3 regions of the Paenibacillus stellifer genome follow, and region 2 is predicted to be linked to each of the others. Evidence: riboswitches for the same ligand, from Rfam matches in the RefSeq annotation. Region 2 holds a riboswitch; each other region holds the start of a gene.
What was found. A riboswitch is a leader RNA that binds a small molecule or an ion and turns the genes downstream of it on or off. The one in region 2 is predicted to bind thiamine pyrophosphate.
Positions count from the first base shown of each region.

Region 1: it holds a riboswitch for thiamine pyrophosphate, as region 2 does, so the genes downstream of both, PSTEL_RS02245 (ABC transporter substrate-binding protein) here and PSTEL_RS09595 (thiamine phosphate synthase) in region 2, are expected to answer to the same signal.
Region 3: it holds a riboswitch for thiamine pyrophosphate, as region 2 does, so the genes downstream of both, PSTEL_RS12160 (ABC transporter ATP-binding protein) here and PSTEL_RS09595 (thiamine phosphate synthase) in region 2, are expected to answer to the same signal.

Region 1 is NZ_CP009286.1:461,716-468,326, reverse strand. It holds gene PSTEL_RS02260 (pyridoxamine 5'-phosphate oxidase family protein) at 1-119, opposite strand, end outside; gene PSTEL_RS02255 (hypothetical protein) at 310-1,749, shown strand; gene PSTEL_RS02250 (hypothetical protein) at 1,754-1,948, opposite strand; TPP riboswitch at 2,078-2,191, shown strand; gene PSTEL_RS02245 (ABC transporter substrate-binding protein) at 2,350-3,417, shown strand; gene PSTEL_RS02240 (thiamine-binding protein) at 3,465-3,758, shown strand; gene PSTEL_RS02235 (ABC transporter permease) at 3,755-4,516, shown strand; gene PSTEL_RS02230 (ABC transporter ATP-binding protein) at 4,553-5,389, shown strand; gene nfsA (oxygen-insensitive NADPH nitroreductase) at 5,627-6,379, opposite strand.
Region 2 is NZ_CP009286.1:2,138,850-2,145,460, reverse strand. It holds gene thiH (2-iminoacetate synthase ThiH) at 1-911, opposite strand, end outside; gene PSTEL_RS09610 (thiazole synthase) at 924-1,697, opposite strand; gene PSTEL_RS09605 (ThiF family adenylyltransferase) at 1,756-2,790, opposite strand; gene thiS (sulfur carrier protein ThiS) at 2,793-3,005, opposite strand; gene PSTEL_RS09595 (thiamine phosphate synthase) at 2,980-3,657, opposite strand; TPP riboswitch at 3,777-3,879, opposite strand; gene PSTEL_RS09590 (SDR family oxidoreductase) at 3,983-4,855, opposite strand; gene PSTEL_RS09585 (hypothetical protein) at 5,067-5,498, opposite strand; gene icd (NADP-dependent isocitrate dehydrogenase) at 5,702-6,611, opposite strand, start outside.
Region 3 is NZ_CP009286.1:2,674,247-2,680,857, reverse strand. It holds gene PSTEL_RS12180 (Fur family transcriptional regulator) at 108-581, opposite strand; gene PSTEL_RS12175 (AraC family transcriptional regulator) at 842-1,711, shown strand; gene PSTEL_RS12170 (hypothetical protein) at 1,784-2,362, shown strand; gene PSTEL_RS12165 (S-layer homology domain-containing protein) at 2,851-3,513, shown strand; TPP riboswitch at 3,700-3,805, shown strand; gene PSTEL_RS12160 (ABC transporter ATP-binding protein) at 3,946-4,707, shown strand; gene PSTEL_RS12155 (ABC transporter permease) at 4,688-5,464, shown strand; gene PSTEL_RS28095 (ABC transporter substrate-binding protein) at 5,461-6,543, shown strand; gene thiM (hydroxyethylthiazole kinase) at 6,562-6,611, shown strand, end outside.

The DNA of each region.
Region 1 (6,611 bases), 1.7 Mb from region 2:
TGAAAAATAGCCATATAACGCACCTTCGGCTTGTTGCCGGCTTCAATCGTAGCAAAGGAACCAAACTTATTGTCATCAAGCGCCTGCATAATGTGCTGCTCCAGCTCTTTCTTATCCATCTTGTGTCCCGTCTCCTTTCTGTGCCAAACCCATCGCTTATAGGCGAGGACTTCCGATACTTGTTAATGTACCCGCTCGGGGAAGAATGAATCCGGGGAGAGAGCTATTCCCGTTTTTTTGCAGCTCCTGAAAGGGTAAGGTACACTTAGGAGATTCAGAATGATTAACGTTGTAGCCGGGAGGAATGTTATGAACCAGCAGAGTGGCGAACCCATCTTGCATACTGCGCTATTGCAGTTTATTTTCCCTTTCTCGATCACTAAGGGACTGGGGCCGAGGCTTGCGGAAAGATTGGGCCGGGACGGCTTCACCCCCTTTTTCCTGGATCGCAAAGAACTGCAGCATGAATATTACGGGGACGGCTACTGCGTATCGCATGAGCACATGGAGCGTTCTTACATGCCGTTTGCCGCACATGTACTGTTTCCGAGAAAAGGACAGGACCATGACACCTTTCGCCGCTTTTCCCGGGTGAATGGGCTTGAATGCACGATGGATCTGACCCAGTGCTGCATCCCCTTTCAGGTGCTGTCGACCGATGTGTTCATCTGCCCGTTTCAGCTTGGTTTTGTCACGGTGCGCACCCGAATTGAGGGAGACCGGATTCCTCTTAAACATGTCCTTGAATTCGCCGATCGTTTCCGTTCCCTGGAAAATGTGACGGAAGCAGACGCCGCCTGCCGCATCGTCTGCGAAGACAAGTCATTCGAACAGATGGAGGATTTCGTGTTCCGGAATTTGGTGAAGGGGCTTGAGGATTTTCTTGACCAGTCCGATCTGGACGGCGCTTACTTCGAGACGCTGCCATTCTTCGTGGATGAGCGGATGATGGTGCAGGCTTTCTATGGATTGGAAGAAGGTGCGGAGATTGATCCGCAGACCTGTTACCGGGCTTCGCAGCTGGACGGCATGACGCAGGACGGCAGCCCGTATACAAGCGCGAGCAGCGCAGAATATATCGAGGATTACTGCCGGGACCACCGCTACAGCCGCTGGGGGCCGGACACCTACTATATGACGAACGAGCAGACCTTCTGCTGTCTCAGCCGGTCCGGTCCCGAAATCTCTCTCAAGCTGGCGAACCAGATGTACGGGGAATATTATTACGGTCTGCTGCTCAGCCTTTTTCATAAAATCGTTCTGCTCAAGCTGGCCAATGTCCATTCGAGGCTGCGCATCGAGCGCGACAATGAAGAAATTCAGGATCTCATCTATTACATTAACAAGTTCTCGGCCAAGTTCTATTTCATGGAGCTTATTTCACAGACACAGGGGCGCGAAATCTTCTACCAGCTTCGAAAAGTATACGGCAACGACGAGCTGTTCGAGGAAGTGAAGCAGACGCTGGCGGACCTGTTTCAGTATCAGGAGAAGTTTCAGGCCAAGCGCCGGGACAATCTGCTCATGATTCTGACCGTCTTCACGGTCGTCAGCGGCATATACGGCATGAACCAGGTCATCGACGACCTGAAGGGCAGCATCGACTGGAGCAAAATGAGCGGCTACTCTCCCTTCGAGTATCTGGCGCTGTTCCTGACCTTCAGCGGCATCACGGTCAGCGCCATCCTGACGATCCGCGAGCTCTGGGGCAGCATCAGATCCCGTCTGCGCCGCAGAAAGTTCGAGTAGCGGGCTAGAGCAGGGAGATCGGGGTTTCGCCAGCTGTCCAAGAACCGCCGCAGAAATCATCCCGGGCGAAAGCGGAGCGGACGGAGACGCCGCCAGATTTCGCCTGACGCCGTTCCTTATGGCCCGCGTCGCGGTTGGACCGCCCAATTCCAGTGCCGGGCAGAAAGCGCAGGCAGCAGGCGGGAGGCCGCCGGGACATGCAGAACAACAGCCTGTTTCCGGAAAATTCCGCCCGTTATAAGGCCTTGACCGGGTCCCCGCCCACTGGACAATTCCCGAGTCCTGTGTCTATAATACCCGTAAGCAGCAGAAGAAATGCCCGGAACTTCATATGAACCAGGGGTGCTGGAATAACGGCCGGCTGAGAGTGTATCCCGCAAAGATACTGACCCTTATACCTGATCTGGATAATGCCAGCGTAGGAATGACATCGCCGTGCAGCCCGCCTTGCCAAGGCAGCCGCACCTCATGCGCTCAGCCGCGTCCCGCCGTATCCAGGGACGCTTTTTTGTCGTTTCGGGGGGGAGAACCGTCTGCTTGAAAGCTTTCGGGACCGCGATTAACGGTCCCAAGACAGATATAAAGGAGAGAAGCACTGTGATGGGGATCAACAAATGGTTAAGACCGGCTCTGGCCGGCCTGCTCGTACTTGCCGTATCGGGCTGCGGAGCAGGGAATAACGCAGGAGGCACTGACAAAGCCGGAGAAGGTCAGACCTCGCCTTCTGCCAGTTCCGCAGCATCGGCGGCCGCTTCGCCAGCCGTAAGCGCCAAGGTGAAGGTCGCGCTCGACTGGACGCCGAATACGAATCATACCGGACTGTACGTGGCCAAGGAGCTCGGATATTACCAGGAGGAAGGCCTGGATGTCGAGATCGTACAGCCGGGCGAGGCCGGTTCGGACACGATGGTCGCATCCGGAGAAGCCGCCTTCGGCGTCGGCGCCCAGGACAGCCTGACGCTGGCCCGCATTCAAGGCGTGCCGCTCGTCTCCATCGCCGCCATCATCCAGCATAATACCTCCGGCTTCGCGGCTCCCAAGGACCGGAACATCAAGTCGCCCAAGGACTTCGAGGGCAAAACCTACGGCGGCTGGGGCTCGCCGGTAGAAGAAGCCGCGATGAAGGCCATCATGGACCCCGAAGGCGGAGACGTGAAGAAGGTCAAGCAGGTTACGATCGGGGAAGCCGATTATTTCACGGCCGTCAAACGCGACATTGACTTCGCCTGGATTTTCTACGGATGGACAGGCATTCAGGCCGAGCTCCGGAACGAGCCGCTCGATATGCTGTACCTGAAAGACTATGCGCCGCAGCTCGATTACTATACGCCGGTGCTGACGACCAGCGAGAAGGAAATCGCCGATCACCCCGAAGTGGTGAAGGCTTTCCTGAAAGCGACGTCGAAGGGCTATCAGTACGCGATCGACCATCCGAAGGAAGCCGCGGACATCCTGATCAAGGCGGTGCCGGATCTGGATGCCGATCTCGTGCAGGCGAGCCAGAAATGGCTCAGTCCGAAATACAAGGACGACGCTTCCCGCTGGGGCGAGCAGAAGGCCGAGGTATGGAAGAATTACGCGGACTGGATGTACGGGCTGAAGCTGCTCGATCAGCCGCTTGAATCTTCCAAGGCGTTCACGAACGATTTTTTGCCGGACGGACAGTAAGACCGCCCTTTGCTTAGATTCCATACAACCGAAAGGAAGAGATAATTATGGCAAGCACACTGCTGAGCATTCAGGTCATTCCGAAGACGCCGGGAGGCGAAGATTCGATCCCCTATGTGGACACAGCGATTGAGGTCATTCAGCGCTCCGGCGTGAAGCATCAGGTGAACGCGCTGGAGACGACAATGGAAGGCGAGCTGCCGGAACTGCTGGAGATCGTGAAGGAGATGCAGGAAGCACTGATTGAAGCCGGCTGCCCGAGCGTCATCTCCCAAATCAAAATCGCCCATTATCCGGGCGGAATCAGCATGGACGGACTGACGGAGAAATATCGTCCGTGAATTCCCTTTGGAATAAAATCTGGCCGCCGCTGCTGACGGTCATTCTGTTCCTCGCACTGTGGCAGCTGTCGGTCTCCTGGTTTCATATTGAAAAATGGGTCCTGCCCGCCCCCTCCGATCTCTGGAAAGAGGCGTCGGCAGGCTCCGCTTCGCTCAGGGGCCATATGCTGGCGACGCTGCGGCTGACTCTCATCGGCTTCCCGATCGGCGTGCTGACCGGTATCCTTGCTGCCATGATACTCTATCTGCTGCCCGGTCTGTCGCGGGCGTTCTACCCGCTGCTCATTCTGAGCCAGAATGTGCCCATCGTCGCGCTCGGTCCGCTGCTCGTCATCTGGTTCGGCTTCGGTCTGCTGCCGAAGGTGATTCTTATCACGCTGGTCTGCTTCTTTCCCGTCGCCGTTGCCGGCCTGGGCGGACTGGCCCAGACCGACCGGGTCATGCTGAACTACATGAAGATGGCCGGCGCCTCGCGGTGGCAAATATTCACCAAGCTCGAGCTGCCGCACTCGCTGCCCTCGCTATTCTCGGGCATCAAAATTTCCGCAGCCTATGCCGTGACCGGCGCGGTCGTCGCCGAGCTGGTCGGCTCCGGCGAAGGACTGGGCTATTACATGCAGTTGCAGAAAGCGGCCTACCGCACGGACCGCATGTTTCTCGCCATTATTCTGATTGTTCTGCTCAGTCTTCTGCTGTTCGCCGCCGTCGCCTTGCTGGAGAAGTGGCTGATCCGCTGGAAGCCCCGCAAGCATGAATAGACGTCAGATCCTGGGAGCCTTGAAAGGAGCGGCCTTATGAAGCCTATGAATATACCCGGCTCCGGCGTCCCTGAGCCGGCCTCTCAATCGCCCGCTCTGAACGTATCCGGCGTCTCCAAATCGTTCCGCCAGAAAGGACAGAGCCTACAGGTCCTGGACAACGTCTCCCTGACCGTCAGCCGCCAGGAGTTCGTGTCGATCGTCGGGCCTTCCGGCTGTGGCAAAAGCACGCTGCTCCAGATTATCGGAGGATTGATCCGGCCGGATTCCGGCTCAATCTCGATGAGCGGCAAGCCCGTCACTGGCGAGAGAGGCGGCATCAGCTATATGCCGCAGCAGCCGGCGCTGCTGCCGTGGCGCAGCGTCGAGGACAACGTCATTCTCGCCCGCGAGCTGAAAGGCGCGGCGAGAGGCGCAGCCCGCGAGGAAGCGCGGCGCTGGCTCGCGAAGGCGGGTCTCGGCGGATTCGAAACCGCGTATCCGCACACGCTGTCGGGCGGCATGCAGCAGCGCGCCGCCTTTCTCCGCGCGCTGCTGGCGCCCCAGGAGCTTATGCTCCTGGATGAGCCGTTCAGCGCGCTCGACGCCCTGACCCGCAGCGACATGCAGCGGTGGCTGCTGGAGCTGTGGGAGGAGAACCGCCGCTCCGTGCTGTTCATCACGCACAGCATCGAGGAGGCGCTGCTGCTCTCCAGCCGGATCTATGTCTTCTCCGGCAGGCCGGGCACGATCCTGCATACGGTCGAGGTGCCCTTCCCCCGGCCGCGCCGCGACGAGATAACGGAGCATCCCGAATTCCTGCGGCTGAAGCGCCAGATGTCGGAATGGATGCGCGAGGAGCAGGCGAAGTCAGCGGCGGCAGCTCGCCGGTGAGCCGAGGACTGTCTGCGACCGTCAGGCCTGGGAATTGAATTACTGCCGATGTAAGAGCTATTCCGCATCAACGCAAGCAATAGGCCGGACATCATGGCGATGTCCGGCCTTTTTACTGTTGACAGATATGACATGTTGAGCAGATTGAGCGTGTCTGTCCCTGGAACAACTGGCCGCCCGGGCGCTATCCGGGCGGCCGGCGCGCCTGCGCCCTCTCCACCGGGAAACCCGTTCCGTTTATCGGCGGAGGAAGCCTTTGCTTCGCAGGAAGTCGCCCAGATCCAACCGGTTAGGCTCGGCAATCCACTTGGCCATGATGGCCGACCATGGCGTTTCGTTCGCCCCTCCGGTCCGTTTGCTCAGATAATCCGACATAATCCGGTCGTATTCGTCAACTTGACGGACCGTCTCTTCTGCGTCATACCGGTTGCGGTGCAGCACAGCCTGCTGCGGCAGGCGCGGACGGATGCCCGGCGACTGGTCGGGATAGCCGAGGCACATGCCGAACAGCGGATAGACCAGCTCCGGCAGGCCAAGCCGCTCGGCGACAGCGGCGATTTGATTGCGAAGGCCGCCGATGTAGACGATGCCAAGCCCCAGCGATTCGGCAGCCACGGCAGCGTTCTGGGCAGCCAGTGCCGCATCGATGGTGCCTATGATGAAATTCTCCGTTGAGCCCTCATACGTCACCGCGCTGTTCAGGTGCGGACGGGCCACCTCCCGCAGCCGGTACAGATCGGCGCACCAGACCAGGAAGACGGGGCATTCGGCCACATACGCCTGATTGCCCGCCAGAGCCGCAAGCTCGGACTTCAGCGCCGCGTCGGTGACCGCGATCACGCTGTATGCTTGCACATTACTGGACGTCGAGGCCATCTGCGCCGCCCCGATAATGGCGGTAAGCTGATCTTCGCTGACCGGATCTTCGCGGAACTTGCGGATGGAGCTGTGATTTCGCATCAGCTCGAGCGTTTCATTGGATATACTCATCGTCTTCTTCATCTCCTATTCATCTTCGCCCGCCCGAATTGGGGAGGACCTGTCTTTCTAGTACCTCTTTTCTAGTACCTCTTTCTAGTATAAGTATTAACACCATTTGAGTCCTTTTGCCAACTTGGGCCGTTGAGAGGCTGGACAATGAAGGATGAGCGCAAGCCAGCGGCCTGGTATAAGACAGCTATCGTCTTCCCTCCTTGGGTTCCAGCCATGATAAAAAGACAGC
Region 2 (6,611 bases):
AGCGCAGCGGGTTCGCGGGTCGACAGAGTAAGGCCCGAACGGGGCAGGAATAGACGGTAGGCAAGGATAATCTGCACGAGCGCGCGGTCCGTTACATCCGATTCCGGACTGAAGCTGCCCAGGTATGGACGGAAACGGGGAGGTGCAATGCTAATCTCGGTTCCCGGATAGCGGTCCTGGAGATACCGGGCATGCATGGCCGTCATGAACGCTTCGCGGCGCCAGTCGGACAGACCGAGCAGCGCGCCGATGGTCACGGAGCGGAATCCGGCCTGGCAGCCGCGCTCCGGCGCGTCCAGCCGGGCTCTGAAGTTCCGCTTCGGCCCTTTAACATGCAGACGGGCATAGGTCTCCCGGTCGTACACCTCCTGGAACATGGTAAGCCCGTCAACTCCGCATGCCGCGAGCTCACGGTATTCCTCAAGCGACAGCGGGTTGACCTCAATGCTTACAGACGAGAAATGCCTGCGTAGAACCCCCGCGCATTCCTTGACATAACTGACAGGCGAATCCTTCCGGGATTCACCTGTCAGCAGGAGAATATGCCTTAGGCCTGTCGCGGCAATCGCAGACGCCTCGCGATCGACCTCCTCCATCGTCAGCTTCTTCCGCGCAAAATCATGCTCAACGCTGAAGCTGCAGTAGGTGCATTGATTGACACAATAATCCGCCACGTACATCGGCGTGAACAGCTGGACGGCGTAGCCGAAATGAGCACGGGTAATACGGTGCGCCTTCTGGGCCATTTCCTCCAGATACGGGACAGCCGCCGGAGACAAGAGGGCTAGAAGATCCTCCGGGTCCAGCTTCTCGCGGGACAACGCCCGTTCCACATCATTTCTTCCATATTGTCCGGATTGCTCACCGAGCGGCATACTTTCCAGCTTCAGAAGGGTATCGTAAAAGCTCATGATCCGCCCCTCCTAAACGCTCAGGAATCCGGTCAGCGGCGAGGAAGCCTCGGCCGCATTCCGGACCGCGCCAAGGCCTGCCAGATAAGCCTGCCGTCCCGAAGCGACGGCGCCGCGGAACGCTTCGGCCATCAGAAGCGGATCGCGGGCGGTGGCAATCGCCGTGTTAAGCAGCACAGCGGCGGCGCCCATCTCCATCGCCTCGGCCGCCTCGGACGGGCGGCCGATACCGGCGTCCACAATGACTGGCAGTCCGGCCTCTTCGATCAGGATGCCGACCAGTTCCTTCGTCTTAAGCCCCCGGTTGCTGCCGATGGGAGCGCCCAGCGGCATGACCGCTGCGGCGCCGACATCTCTCAGCCGGAGCGCTGCCGACAGATCGGGGCTCATATAGGGCAGCACGATGAAGCCTTCCGCCGCCAGAATTTCCGTAGCCTTGACCGTCTCCAGATTGTCCGGCAGGAGATACTTCTGATCATTGATCACTTCGATCTTCACCCAATTCCCCATACCGGCGGCTCTTGCCAGCCGTGCGATGCGCACCGCCTCCTCCGCAGTTCGCGCTCCGGACGTGTTCGGAAGCAGTGTCATATGAGGAGGAATATGCGTAAGAATATTTTCCTCACGGGAAGCGGGATCGATTCTCCGGAGAGCTACGGTAATGACCTCCGATCCGGAGGCTTCCACAACCTCCGGAATCAGCGTATTGCGGCTGTACTTGCCTGTGCCGATGAACAGGCGGCTGCTCAGGCTTTTGCCGCCGATATGAAAGAGATCCTGTGACATTGAATAATTCCTCCTTGATTCCCATTAGGATTTCATAACATAAGCTTCATGGTGCGAATTACCCGAAATAGCGATGATACAGCGAACGCGCCTCCGCCGGATCGCCGGTTCCGTGAACGAGGACGCGTCCGTCCGGAAACACCGCCAGCCGGCGGTGATCCGCTGTAAAAGAAAGCATGAACGGATTCCGCTCCACTCTTCCATAAGGAGCCAGCCGTCTTCCCCACTCCTCCAGGTCCAGCTTGAGCGGCGCGGGCGGAGAAATCTGCACCGTATCCCGTCCGCACAGGACAGCCGTCCTGGTGTGGGAGGCTGCAGACAGATACGGATAGGTCCGGCTCGTCCCGCAAGACGGACAATCGGCTCGCTTCAGCTTGTCCGTGCGGACGGACGAGTGACGGTTCGTCCACAGGTCGAAGGAGACCAACGTGCCCCGCAGCGCTTCCGTACGGCCTGACAGCCATTTCAGCGCCTCGGCAGTCTGAAAAGCGGCGGTCATCTGTACGGCAGGTCCGATAATGCCTGCCGTATCGCATGTATCCGTCCCTCCGGGTATTCCGTCCATCAGACAATGCAGACAGGCGCTCTGCCCTGGGACGATTGTCATCGACAGCCCATAGCTGCCGGTACAGGCTCCGTATATCCAGGGGATGTCCATTTTGGCGGTAATATCGTTCAGAATCATCCGAACCTCAAAATTGTCGGAGGCGTCCAGAACAAGATCGACGCCGTCCATATAGAGAGCGATGTCACCCGCTGTAATATCGGCGACGATGCCCTCCACTTCAACCGCCGAATTGACACTCCGCAGCCTTCGCGCGGCCGCAGCCGCTTTCGGCATATGCTCGGCGGCATCCGCCTCGTCATATAAATTCTGCCGCTGCAAATTGCTCCACTCCACATAATCGCGGTCAACGAGCGTAACGCGGCCTACCCCCGAGCGGACCATCGTCTCCGCACATGCCGAGCCTAGAGCGCCCGCTCCAACGATCAAGACCTTCTTCTCCGCCAGTCTGCGCTGGCCTTCGGCGCCGATTCCATAGAAGCGCTCCTGCCTGCTGTAACGGCTCTCCTCATCAGGTTTCATGCTCATGATCAGCCTCCCCCCACAAAATGCACCAGCTCGATCCGGTCGCCATTGTTAAGCGACAGTTGGTCATATTCCTCCCGGCTGACGATCTCTCCGTTCAATTCCACAACCAGTCTCCGGTCCTTCCATTCCGGAAGCCGGAGAAGCCCGGCTAGCGTCCCGCATTCCTCAGGGAGCAAGGTTTCCTCTCCGTTAATTACCACCTTCAACGCCAACATCTCCTTCCGTAATTTCCTTCATTGCAGCCTCCGCTGCCTCACCCTTCATTGCGGCCTCCGCCGCCTCACGGTAAGCTCTCGCTGCCGACACCGGATCTTCAGCCCCGCAAATGCCGGACAGAACCGCGAACCCGGCCGCTCCTGTACGCAGCACTTCTCCCGCCAGCTCCGGCCCGATACCGCCGATGGCGATGACGGGAGCCGGACAGGCGCGAACCGCTGCCTGAAGTCCGCCAATCCCTCTCGCAGGAAGACCGGGCTTGCTCGCCGAGGCATAGACATGGCCGTACAGGCAGAAATCCGCTCCTTCCCTTGCCGCCAAGGCCGCCTCTTCCGGCGAATGAACAGAGCATCCCAGGCGGATGCCGGGAGCAATCCTCCTTGCTGCTGAGGCCGGCAGGCTGTGTCCGGCAAGCTGCACACCTCCCGCCCCGGAGGCCAGCGCGACATCCAGCCGGTCGTTCACGATCATTTTTCCGAGCGGAACGCCGTGCTCTGCCATTTCCTCCACAAGCCGAAGCAGCTCCTTCGCAGTGATTCTTTTTTCCCGCAAATGAATAAAATCCACGAAAGGATGTACCCCGGCGGCAATCGCAAGAAGAGATTCGAGGTTCATGTCTCCTTGGGACACCAGATGGATCTCGGGACGCATGGATATAGCTCCTTTCTCTAGGCACTGTGCGCCGCTTCTCATTCCCAGATGCAAAAAACCGCCCTCCCGAAGGAAGGCGGCGGAAATCGCGTTAACTGAACCACAAAGGCTGAATAAACGTCCATTCGCTCTCACTTCCCTACGCTGGTATAAACCAGATCAGGTTCGAAGGGTCCGAACTTAAACGTTCGTCTCAGCCTTGCGGCGCCCCCAGTGTCAACGACTATGAAATTGAGTAACCACAGGTAGTGTAGCATATATTCCCAGCAAATCCTATCCCTTTTGTTATAAAAGGGCTGTACCGCCTAAGATTAGCCGCGTTCGATTAGCTGCCTACAATTTCGCCGCCGTTAACATGCATCACCTGGCCGCTGACATACGACGAATCGTCGGATGCCAGATACACAAAGGCGGGAGCCAGCTCCTCCGGCTGACCCGGACGCTTCATCGGCTGCGAAGCGCCGAACTCGCTGACTTTCTTCTCGTCGAACGTGGACGGAATGAGCGGCGTCCAGATCGGCCCCGGCGCTACCGCGTTGACGCGAATGCCCTTGCTTATAAGGTTCATGGACAGGGACCGGGTGAACGCCAGAATGGCGCCTTTTGTTGCGGAATAGTCCAGCAGCTGAGGGCTGCCCCGGTAAGCCGTTATCGAAGTCGTATTTACGATGGTTGAGCCTTGTCCCAGATGGGGCATCGCCGCCTTCGTCAAATAGAACATCGAGAAAATATTCGTGCGGAATGTCCGTTCCAGCTGTTCGTTCGTAATATATTCGATCTTCTCCTGCGGATGCTGCTCAGCGGCATTGTTGATCAGAATGTCCAGCTTGCCGAGCCCTTCCACGGTTTTGTTGATGAGGTCCTGGCAAAAGGCTTCTACACCGATGTCGCCGGACACGAGTATGCACTTGCGTCCTTCCTGCTCGACCTGGCGTTTCGTCTCCTCTGCATCGGTATGCTCATTCAGATACGAAATCACCACATCGGCGCCTTCTTTGGCAAAAGCTACCGCCACCGCACGGCCGATCCCGCTGTCTCCTCCCGTAATAAGAGCTGCCTTGCCCAGCAGCTTGCCCGCCGCCTTGTAGTCTTTAGGCTCATACTTGGGAGGCGGCGTCATTTCCGACTCAAGGCCGGGCTGGTGATTCTGATGCTGGGGCGGCAAAGTCTTCAGGTTGCTCAAATTGCTCTCGGGCATATCTCATTCTCCTCTCGTAGTTGTCTGGCTGGCCCGCACTTTCTTTAGGATGGCTGGATTAATTGCTAATATACCGGTTCTTTCAGTTGTTCCAGCCATTATGTAAATTTACTTAACCAATCGAAAAAGGCTCAAACAGCAAAAAGAAGCTGAGCCGAGGTCACCGGAATGACCGCAGTTCAGCTTCAAACATACGAGAGGCAGCAATTCTTTAGATAATCTCGTTAAACACCATGAAGAACAGCATCACGAGCAGCAATACCGCCAGCAGGGCGCTGAGCGTCCGGATTTTGCCGGTTTCGCTTGTGACATCGCGGTTCTCCTTCATGCCATTTGCGGCCAGGCGGAGGGGTTTGCCCATAATGCCGGCAAGTGCGAACATCGCAAGCAGCAGCAGCGTAACGATGATCATCCAGGGTACCGAAAGATCATCTTTCTTGGTCATCATGTAGCCGCCGGTCAGCAGCTGGATGACAAGCCCGTATTGGGCAAAGCGGTTGAAACCGCCGATCGCGCTGAGTGTGCCTTCCTTGGCCGCAGACGACAGCTTCTCAGCCTTGCTGAGAACAAAAGGCAGCACCAGATAGAAGCCGAGCGCCACCGTACCGATCATATGTAGAAACATTAGCACATGCCAGTCCATAACACGATCCTCCCAACATTACTATGATTTATGTTACATCTAACGATATTATAGCAAATCGACTATCATTCCAAAAGAAAAACCCCGCTTTATCCACATAAAGCGAGGTTTCTCGTTCATATAATTGTCAATAACGGAAGGATGGTCCCGTAACACATGGTCCAAGCCGTTACAAGTTTCGCCGGCTCCGCCCAATTGCGGAACTACATATGCTTGATGACTTCGTCAGCGAATTCCGAACACTTGAGCTCGGTTGCGCCTTCCATCAAACGTGCAAAATCATAGGTAACTGTCTTGTTGTTGATCGCCGTTCCCATGCCTTTGTAGATCAGATCGGCGGCTTCCTGCCAGCCCAGATGCTCCAGCATCATAACGCCGGACAGCACGACCGAACCCGGGTTCACGACATCCTTGTCGGCATATTTCGGAGCGGTGCCATGAGTCGCTTCAAAAATGGCATGTCCAGTCACATAGTTGATGTTCGCGCCAGGCGCGATGCCGATTCCGCCGATTTGCGCTGCCAGCGCATCGGACAGGTAGTCGCCGTTCAGGTTCAGCGTAGCAATGACGTCGAAATCCGTCGGCCGCGTCAGCACCTGCTGCAGTGCGATATCCGCAATGGCGTCCTTGATGATGACTTTGCCTTCCTGCTCGGCTGCTTTCTGGGCCGCATTAGCCGCGTCGGTACCTTCGGCATCCTTGATCTTGTCGTACTGGTTCCATGTGAACACCTTGTCGCCGAATTCCTGCTCGGCCACTTCATAGCCCCAGTTCTTGAACGCGCCTTCCGTGAACTTCATGATATTGCCTTTATGCACAAGCGTAACGCTCTTGCGGCCATGCTTGACCGCATATTCGACAGCTGCCCGGACGAGACGCTTGGAGCCTTCCGAGGATACCGGCTTGATGCCGATGCCCGACGTCTCAGGGAAGCGGATCTTGCTTACACCCATTTCATTTTGCAAAAATTCGATGACCTTCTTAACCTGCTCCGAGCCTTCCTGGTATTCGATACCGGCATAAATATCTTCCGTGTTCTCGCGGAAAATAACCATGTCGACCAGCTCCGGATGCTTGACCGGAGAAGGCACGCCGTCGAAATAACGGACGGGA
Region 3 (6,611 bases), 540 kb from region 2:
ATTTTGATATCTTGAACTTTGATATACTTGGCAAGTCAAAAAAGGAGCGTTAACCGGCTAACCGGAGCGCTCCTTTCCTGTATGCGTTATGTTAGGCTGCCTGACGGTTATACCGCCGCCATGGTGCTCTTCTCCTTCTTGCAGCCTGTGCCCGAGCAGACCCGGTACGTGCCCTTGAAGTCCAGCCGGTGATCGGTAACGGTGAACCCGTATTCCTTCATCAGCTTGCTCTCAAGCTCCGCGAGCCAGTCATCCTTGATTTCAGCCACCTTGCCGCAAGACTGGCAGATCAGGTGATGATGCATATGATCATGCCCTTCTGTGCGCAGATCGTATCTGGAGACGCCGTCTCCAAAATTCATTTTTTCCACAATATGAAGCTCGCAGAGCAGTTCCAGCGTCCGGTATACCGTCGCCAGCCCGAGCTGCGGATATTTGCCTTTAACGAGCATATAAACTTCTTCCACGCTCAGATGATCCCGTTCATTCTCAAGCAGCACCTTGGCGATTGCTTCGCGCTGTGAAGTCAGTTTATAGTTGTGAGCGGCAAATTGCTGGGCGATTTTGTCCATTGCGTCCATGAGAATCTCTCCCTTCCCGGTTGTTTAAGACATGCTGATCCTGTCTTGGATTGCCTGTCCTGACCGATAGAGTATGCCGACTGTCGATTTATAGATTAGCTAAATTAGAATTATTATAATAAGCATATCAAAAGAGCCACAAAAAGGAAAGAGAAACCGGCGAACCGAGACAATTGCGCATCAGAAATCAAAACATGAAAAGATCGCTCGATTATACTTGACTCATCTCAGGCGGAGCTGTCCGCAGAAAGGAAGATCCCATGAACGCATACCGACAAATCCAGAACGCCGTTGACCTCATCGAACATCATCTTCAGCAAGAACTAGGAATTCGTGAAATCGCGGCAGCCGCCGGATATTCATCGTTTCATTTTCAGCGTATGTTCCAGGCAATATCGGGCTTCAGTGTGCAGGAATACATACGCAAACGCAGATTAACCGAAGCGGGCAGGCTGCTGCTCGACTCGGAGGAGGGCATTCTGCCGATTGCGCTGAACGCCGGATATCAATCCCAGGAAGCCTTCACCCGTGCTTTTGAAAGCTATACCGGAACAACACCCGGGAAGTTCCGCCAGAACTCCGCCGCCTTCAGCGGGCTTGAGCCGATCTCATTCATCGGTCTGGAGCATAGAACTCCAAGCGATGCCGGTGTAAGCCGTCCGGATATTGTCCGGCTGGAACGCCGGTTTGTAATCGGTTATGAATATCCCACGCATCTGAACGACGGGCAGCATTACCGGGAGATTCCCGGCTTTTATGATGATTTTGGCCGGAACGGGCGTTTTAGTCTGATTCCGGGCCGTCTCGCGCCTGACATGGCTTACGGTGTAGCTTGCGGATTCAAGGATGACGGCGGCTTCTCCTTTGTCGTGGGCGAGCTATGTGACGAATCGGCTGTTCCTCCGGGGGATGGCTACGTGAAGATTGAACTGCCAGCCGGGACTTATGCGGAATTCAAAGCCTTTGGTCACGCCGATCTCGTTGAACGGACCCGAAACTTCATCTATAGCTGCTGGCTGCCGGGCTCCAATTATACTCGCGGGGACGGACCTGATTTTGAAATTACGGATGTTATGCATTCCGTATATCCGGACCGGATGAGAATCCGCATATTCATCCCCCTTCTGTGAGCGTATGCCCACACGGCCGCCGGGCTAATTCATATACTTATAGAAAGGCAGTGTAATAAGGAGGAATACCGGATGCAACGGCAACGGGCAACCAAGGAGTTCAAGGCGCTGGTAACGGCGGAGATGCTGTCTCGCGTCGCAACTGGCATGGCGCCGCTGTACCAGGCCATCGCCGCCAGCCGCAGCTTTGCCGAGAGCTGGACCCGCTCCATCGTCACTGCGGATCTGGATCTTATGGGAGAGCTGCTAAGGCTGTCCGCTCCTCTGGCGGCCCGGCAGGGATATGGAACGAACGGCATCGGCTATTTTGTGGACTTCGACTTCCCGCGCTCCAAGAGCGTCTATTCGAACGGCACGACCATCCCGCCCGGCTTGGTCCAGTTCACCTTCAGCACTGCGATTAGCCGGCGGATCGCGAGAGCCGTCCTTCCGTTCTATCACGAGCTGTCGGTCAACCGGAATTTTGCTGCTGCCGTTGCTCTCGGCATCCGCCGTGGCGACCGGCGAGCAGTCGATCACATGGTCAGAAGCCTTGTCCGCACTTCCGCGCTTAGAGCTGTAACAATTGAGGAATCGGGCATTGCCATGAAGTTCAAATATCCCGGCTCGCCTTACCCCTATCGGAATTTGTTGTTCCGAGGGATTAATTAGTTACTGTGACCGAATCTCCGGGGTCCGATTGGATCGAGGGTTGCAAGGATTAGGGATCGCGGCTGAGACAATCCAATTTGCCCAATGCATGCTTCGGATCGCCAGATCCGGAGCATTTTAGCGTGAAATGCCGAAATGGAATGATGCGAATGTGGAGTCTTAACGATCATTAACAGCGCTTTTTTTTCCACTGAATATTAAATCTTCACCTCCCTGATATTTGCCCTACATAACTATAGCCTCCTCAATAAGATGTTGGGAACTCACATCATTATGGGGAGGTTTCAGCGAATGAAGAAGAAGCGTCAGACAGTTAAGAAGAAATCGGTTAGCTAAACCGCGGCACAAAGACATGTACATGAATTCGAAGGCAGTACTGCACCGTCAAATCCGCCGCGTGGACGAACCAGCAACATTTTCCACTGCACTTCCGTTTAGATAGTGATGGCGGCCCGCAAGGCCGTACTCTACTGGAGGTGCAGACAATAATGATATCGACCAAACATGTACTCGCGGCACTCGCGATCAGCTCACTGATTACCGCTTCAACCGGAGCTTCGGGCTTCGCTGCCGGAAGTCAATTCACCGATCTGGGATCAATGAAGGACAAGGATAAAATTGAGAGCCTGCATGAAAGAGGCTTCGTTCAAGGCCTGACGGCTTCAGAGTTCAAACCGGAGCAGGCGTTGACGGCTGCCGAAGGCGTCCAGCTGATTTCGGGCGGCTTCCAGCTCAGTCTGGCAGCCATTGATTTCGTGAAGGCGCCGGAGGCCAGCGACCATTTCGCCAAGGTGCCGGACAACGCCTGGTATGCCCAGGCTTTTATCAACGCCTTCTATAATCATGTCGACCTGCCGTCCGATCTCGATCCCAAGGCGCCTTTGACCAAGGAGCAGTTCACCTTCTACCTGATCCAGGGCATGGAGCAAGCCGGCGGACTTCCGATGATCAATATCAAACCTGCGGCTATTTCCGATGAGGACCAGCTCACTCCTTCCTACCAGGGCGCAGTCCAGCGCTCGCTGACCTACAAAGTCAACACGCTGAATGCAGACGAAGCTTTCCATCCCAAGGACAAGATCACCCGTGCGGAAGCGGCTGTTATGCTGTACAACGCGCTGGAGTATTTGCAAGAGCATAAGGCGAAGTAATGCCGATGGTATCAATAAGACTATGCACCTAACTAAGGATAAAATGTGATTTTGCTCCATATTTTGAGAAGCCGATTCTCCGTGCGAATGCACGGGGGGCGGCTGTTTGGTTATATTGAAATCCTTCATTGAGACCCAGGCATGAGGTATGTTATAGTTAAACACAATCACAACCGAATAATGACCGCATTTCACTAGGGGAGTCAATTGGACTGAGACGAAAGCCCGCGCTTTTAGACCCTTGGAACCTGATCTGGATTATACCAGCGGAGGGAAGTGAACGTCAGGACCTTACATTTCAAGCCATGCAGACACCTGCAATCATCGGCATAAACTTGTTAAAGACCCGTTCATTTCCTTCCGGAAATGGACGGGTCTTTGTTTCTTTAAGAGTAACAGGTTGGCATAAACCGGAAAGGAGCGAAACGCATTATGGACGAACTTCTGGCGCTGAACCGGTTGAGCTTCGCCTTTCCCGGGCAGCCGCCGCTCTTCTCGGAGCTGTCGCTGACCGTCCGGCGCGGCGAATTCGTCAGCATTGTCGGAGCCAGCGGCTGCGGCAAAAGCACGCTGTTCAAAATCATCGCCGGTCTTGTCCAGCAGACCGGGGGCAGCATCCGGCTGCAGGGCTTGGCTCCCGAGACAGGCCGTCTCGGCAAGACCGCTTACATGCCCCAGCAGGATCTGCTGCTGCCCTGGCGCACGGTGCAGGACAACTGCCTGCTGCCGCTGGAAATCAAGGGCAAGGCGGATGCTGCCGCCACAGCGCATGTGCGGGACATGCTGCAGCGCTTCGGCCTTGCCGAAAGCGAGAAGGCATATCCGCATGAGCTGTCCGGCGGCATGCGCCAGCGCGCGGCCTTCCTTCGCACCCTCCTGTGCGAAGGGGAACTGCTCCTGCTCGACGAGCCATTCGGCGCGCTCGACGCCATTACCAAGCGGGACATGCACCGCTGGCTGCTGGAGCTGTGGGACGGACTCGGACGGTCCGCCCTCTTCATTACACATGATCTGGAGGAAGCTCTGCTCCTCAGCGACCGGGTGCTGCTGATGCCGAAGGGTAGCAGCGGCCCGCTTCAAGAGCTTGTGGTCGGGCTGCCAAGGCCGCGCAGCTTGCAGTCGAATTATGAGCCCGGCTTCGTTGCCATGAGAGCCGAACTGGAACGGAGGCTGTATGAATCCCGCCTCGCTTAGCAAAATCTTGTCCCGCTACGGCCTGTTCCTGCTTCTGCTTCTCCTGATTGCGGCTCTCTGGGAAGGAGCCGTACGCACCGGCCATGTACCGCCGTTCATCCTGCCCGCGCCAAGCTCCATCATGGCCGCACTTCTGGACAACGCCGGACTGCTGCTCCGCACGCATCTTCCCGCGACGCTGGCGGAGACACTGACCGGCTGCCTGCTGTCCATCCTGGTCGGCATCCTGCTCGGAACAGCCATGCATCTCTCCGGCACGGTGGAAAAAGCGCTGTATCCGTTCATCGTCATCAGCCAGACGATTCCGCTGATCGCGCTGTCGCCGCTCTTCATCATGTGGTTCGGCTACTCGATGTGGAGCAAGGTCGCGGTCGTCTTCCTGACAGCCTTCTTCCCTATCGTCGTTGGCGTATACGATGGGCTGCGGCGCAGCGACGGGGGCTATCGCGACCTGCTGCTCACGATGGGCGCGAGCCGCCGCCAACTGCTGCTGAAGGTTGGCATTCCGCTGGCGCTGCCCTCCTTCTTCTCCGGACTTCGTCTGTGCGTTGTCTACTGTGTCATCGGCGCAACCATCGGCGAATGGCTCGGAGGCACCGTGGGGCTCGGCTACTACAGCCGCCGAATGGCAGGCAGCCTGCACAGCGCCGAAATGTTCGCCGCCATCTTCCTGCTGTCGGCGATGGGCCTTCTACTCTTTCTTGCCGTCCGTCTGCTCGAATTTCTAATCTTAAAGAAAAGAGGATCACAGCAATGAACCCTGTAACCCGATCTCTTCCATCCAAAACCTTGTCGCATATTAGGCGCATGGCGCTTCTTCCGGCGCTGTCCCTACTTCTGCTGACAGCCGCCTGCGGCCAATCGGCTTCGAACTCATCTACCGAATCTTCTTCCCCTGCTGCGTCTTCGCAGCCGGCGGCAGAATCTTCGAGCGCGCCTGCATCCAAGCTCACGCTGATGCTCGACTGGTATCCGAACGCCGTGCATTCGTTCCTGTATGCTGCCCAGGACCAAGGCTATTTCGCTGCACAGGGGCTTGATGTCGACATCCAGATGCCCGCAGATACGAATGATGCGCTGAAGCTTGCGGCAGCAGGCAAAATCGATCTCGCACTGAGCTACCAGCCTCAGGTGCTGATGGCGCGCGGCGAGCAGATTCCGGTCAAATCCATTGCTTCGATCGTCCGGCATCCGCTGGCACATCTGATGGCGCCGGAAGGCGGCTCCATCAAGACCCCGAAGGATCTGGAAGGCAAATCGGTTGGTTATTCCTCCATTCCATTGTATGAAGAAGCCGTCAAGACGATGGTCAAAGCGGACGGCGGCGATCCGGCCAAAGTGCAGTTCGTCGATGTCGGCTACGACCTGATTCCGGCAGTCTCAACCGGACAGACGGACGCCATAATGGGCGGCTTCATCAATCATGAACAGCTTCTGCTTCAAAAAGAAGGCCATCCGGTCGTCTCCATCAATCCGGCGGATTACGGTGTGCCGGACTACTCGGAGCTGGTGCTGGTCGCAAGCGATGAGGGCATCGAGAAGCACAAAGAAGATTTCACCAAGTTCCTCACGGCGATGCGCGAGGGCCAAAAGTTCGTTCAGGAGCACCCGGACGAGGCGCTCTCCATTCTGATGAAGCATGAGGACAAGACGGCGCCGCTTGACGCCGATATCGAGAAGCAGAGTCTGAATATTCTGCTTCCGCTGATGGATGCCGGAAGCGAGCCTTTCGGAACCCAGGACCCGGCAAGCTGGGACAAGGTGCGCCAGTGGCTGATCGATAGCAGTCTGCTTACGGAAGATATCAAAGCGGAAGACGCTTTTGTCAATTTATAATCCAGGGAGGAATTTAAGATGTCTTTTATTCAAAAACTGCGGGATGCGAATCCCCTTATTCACAACAT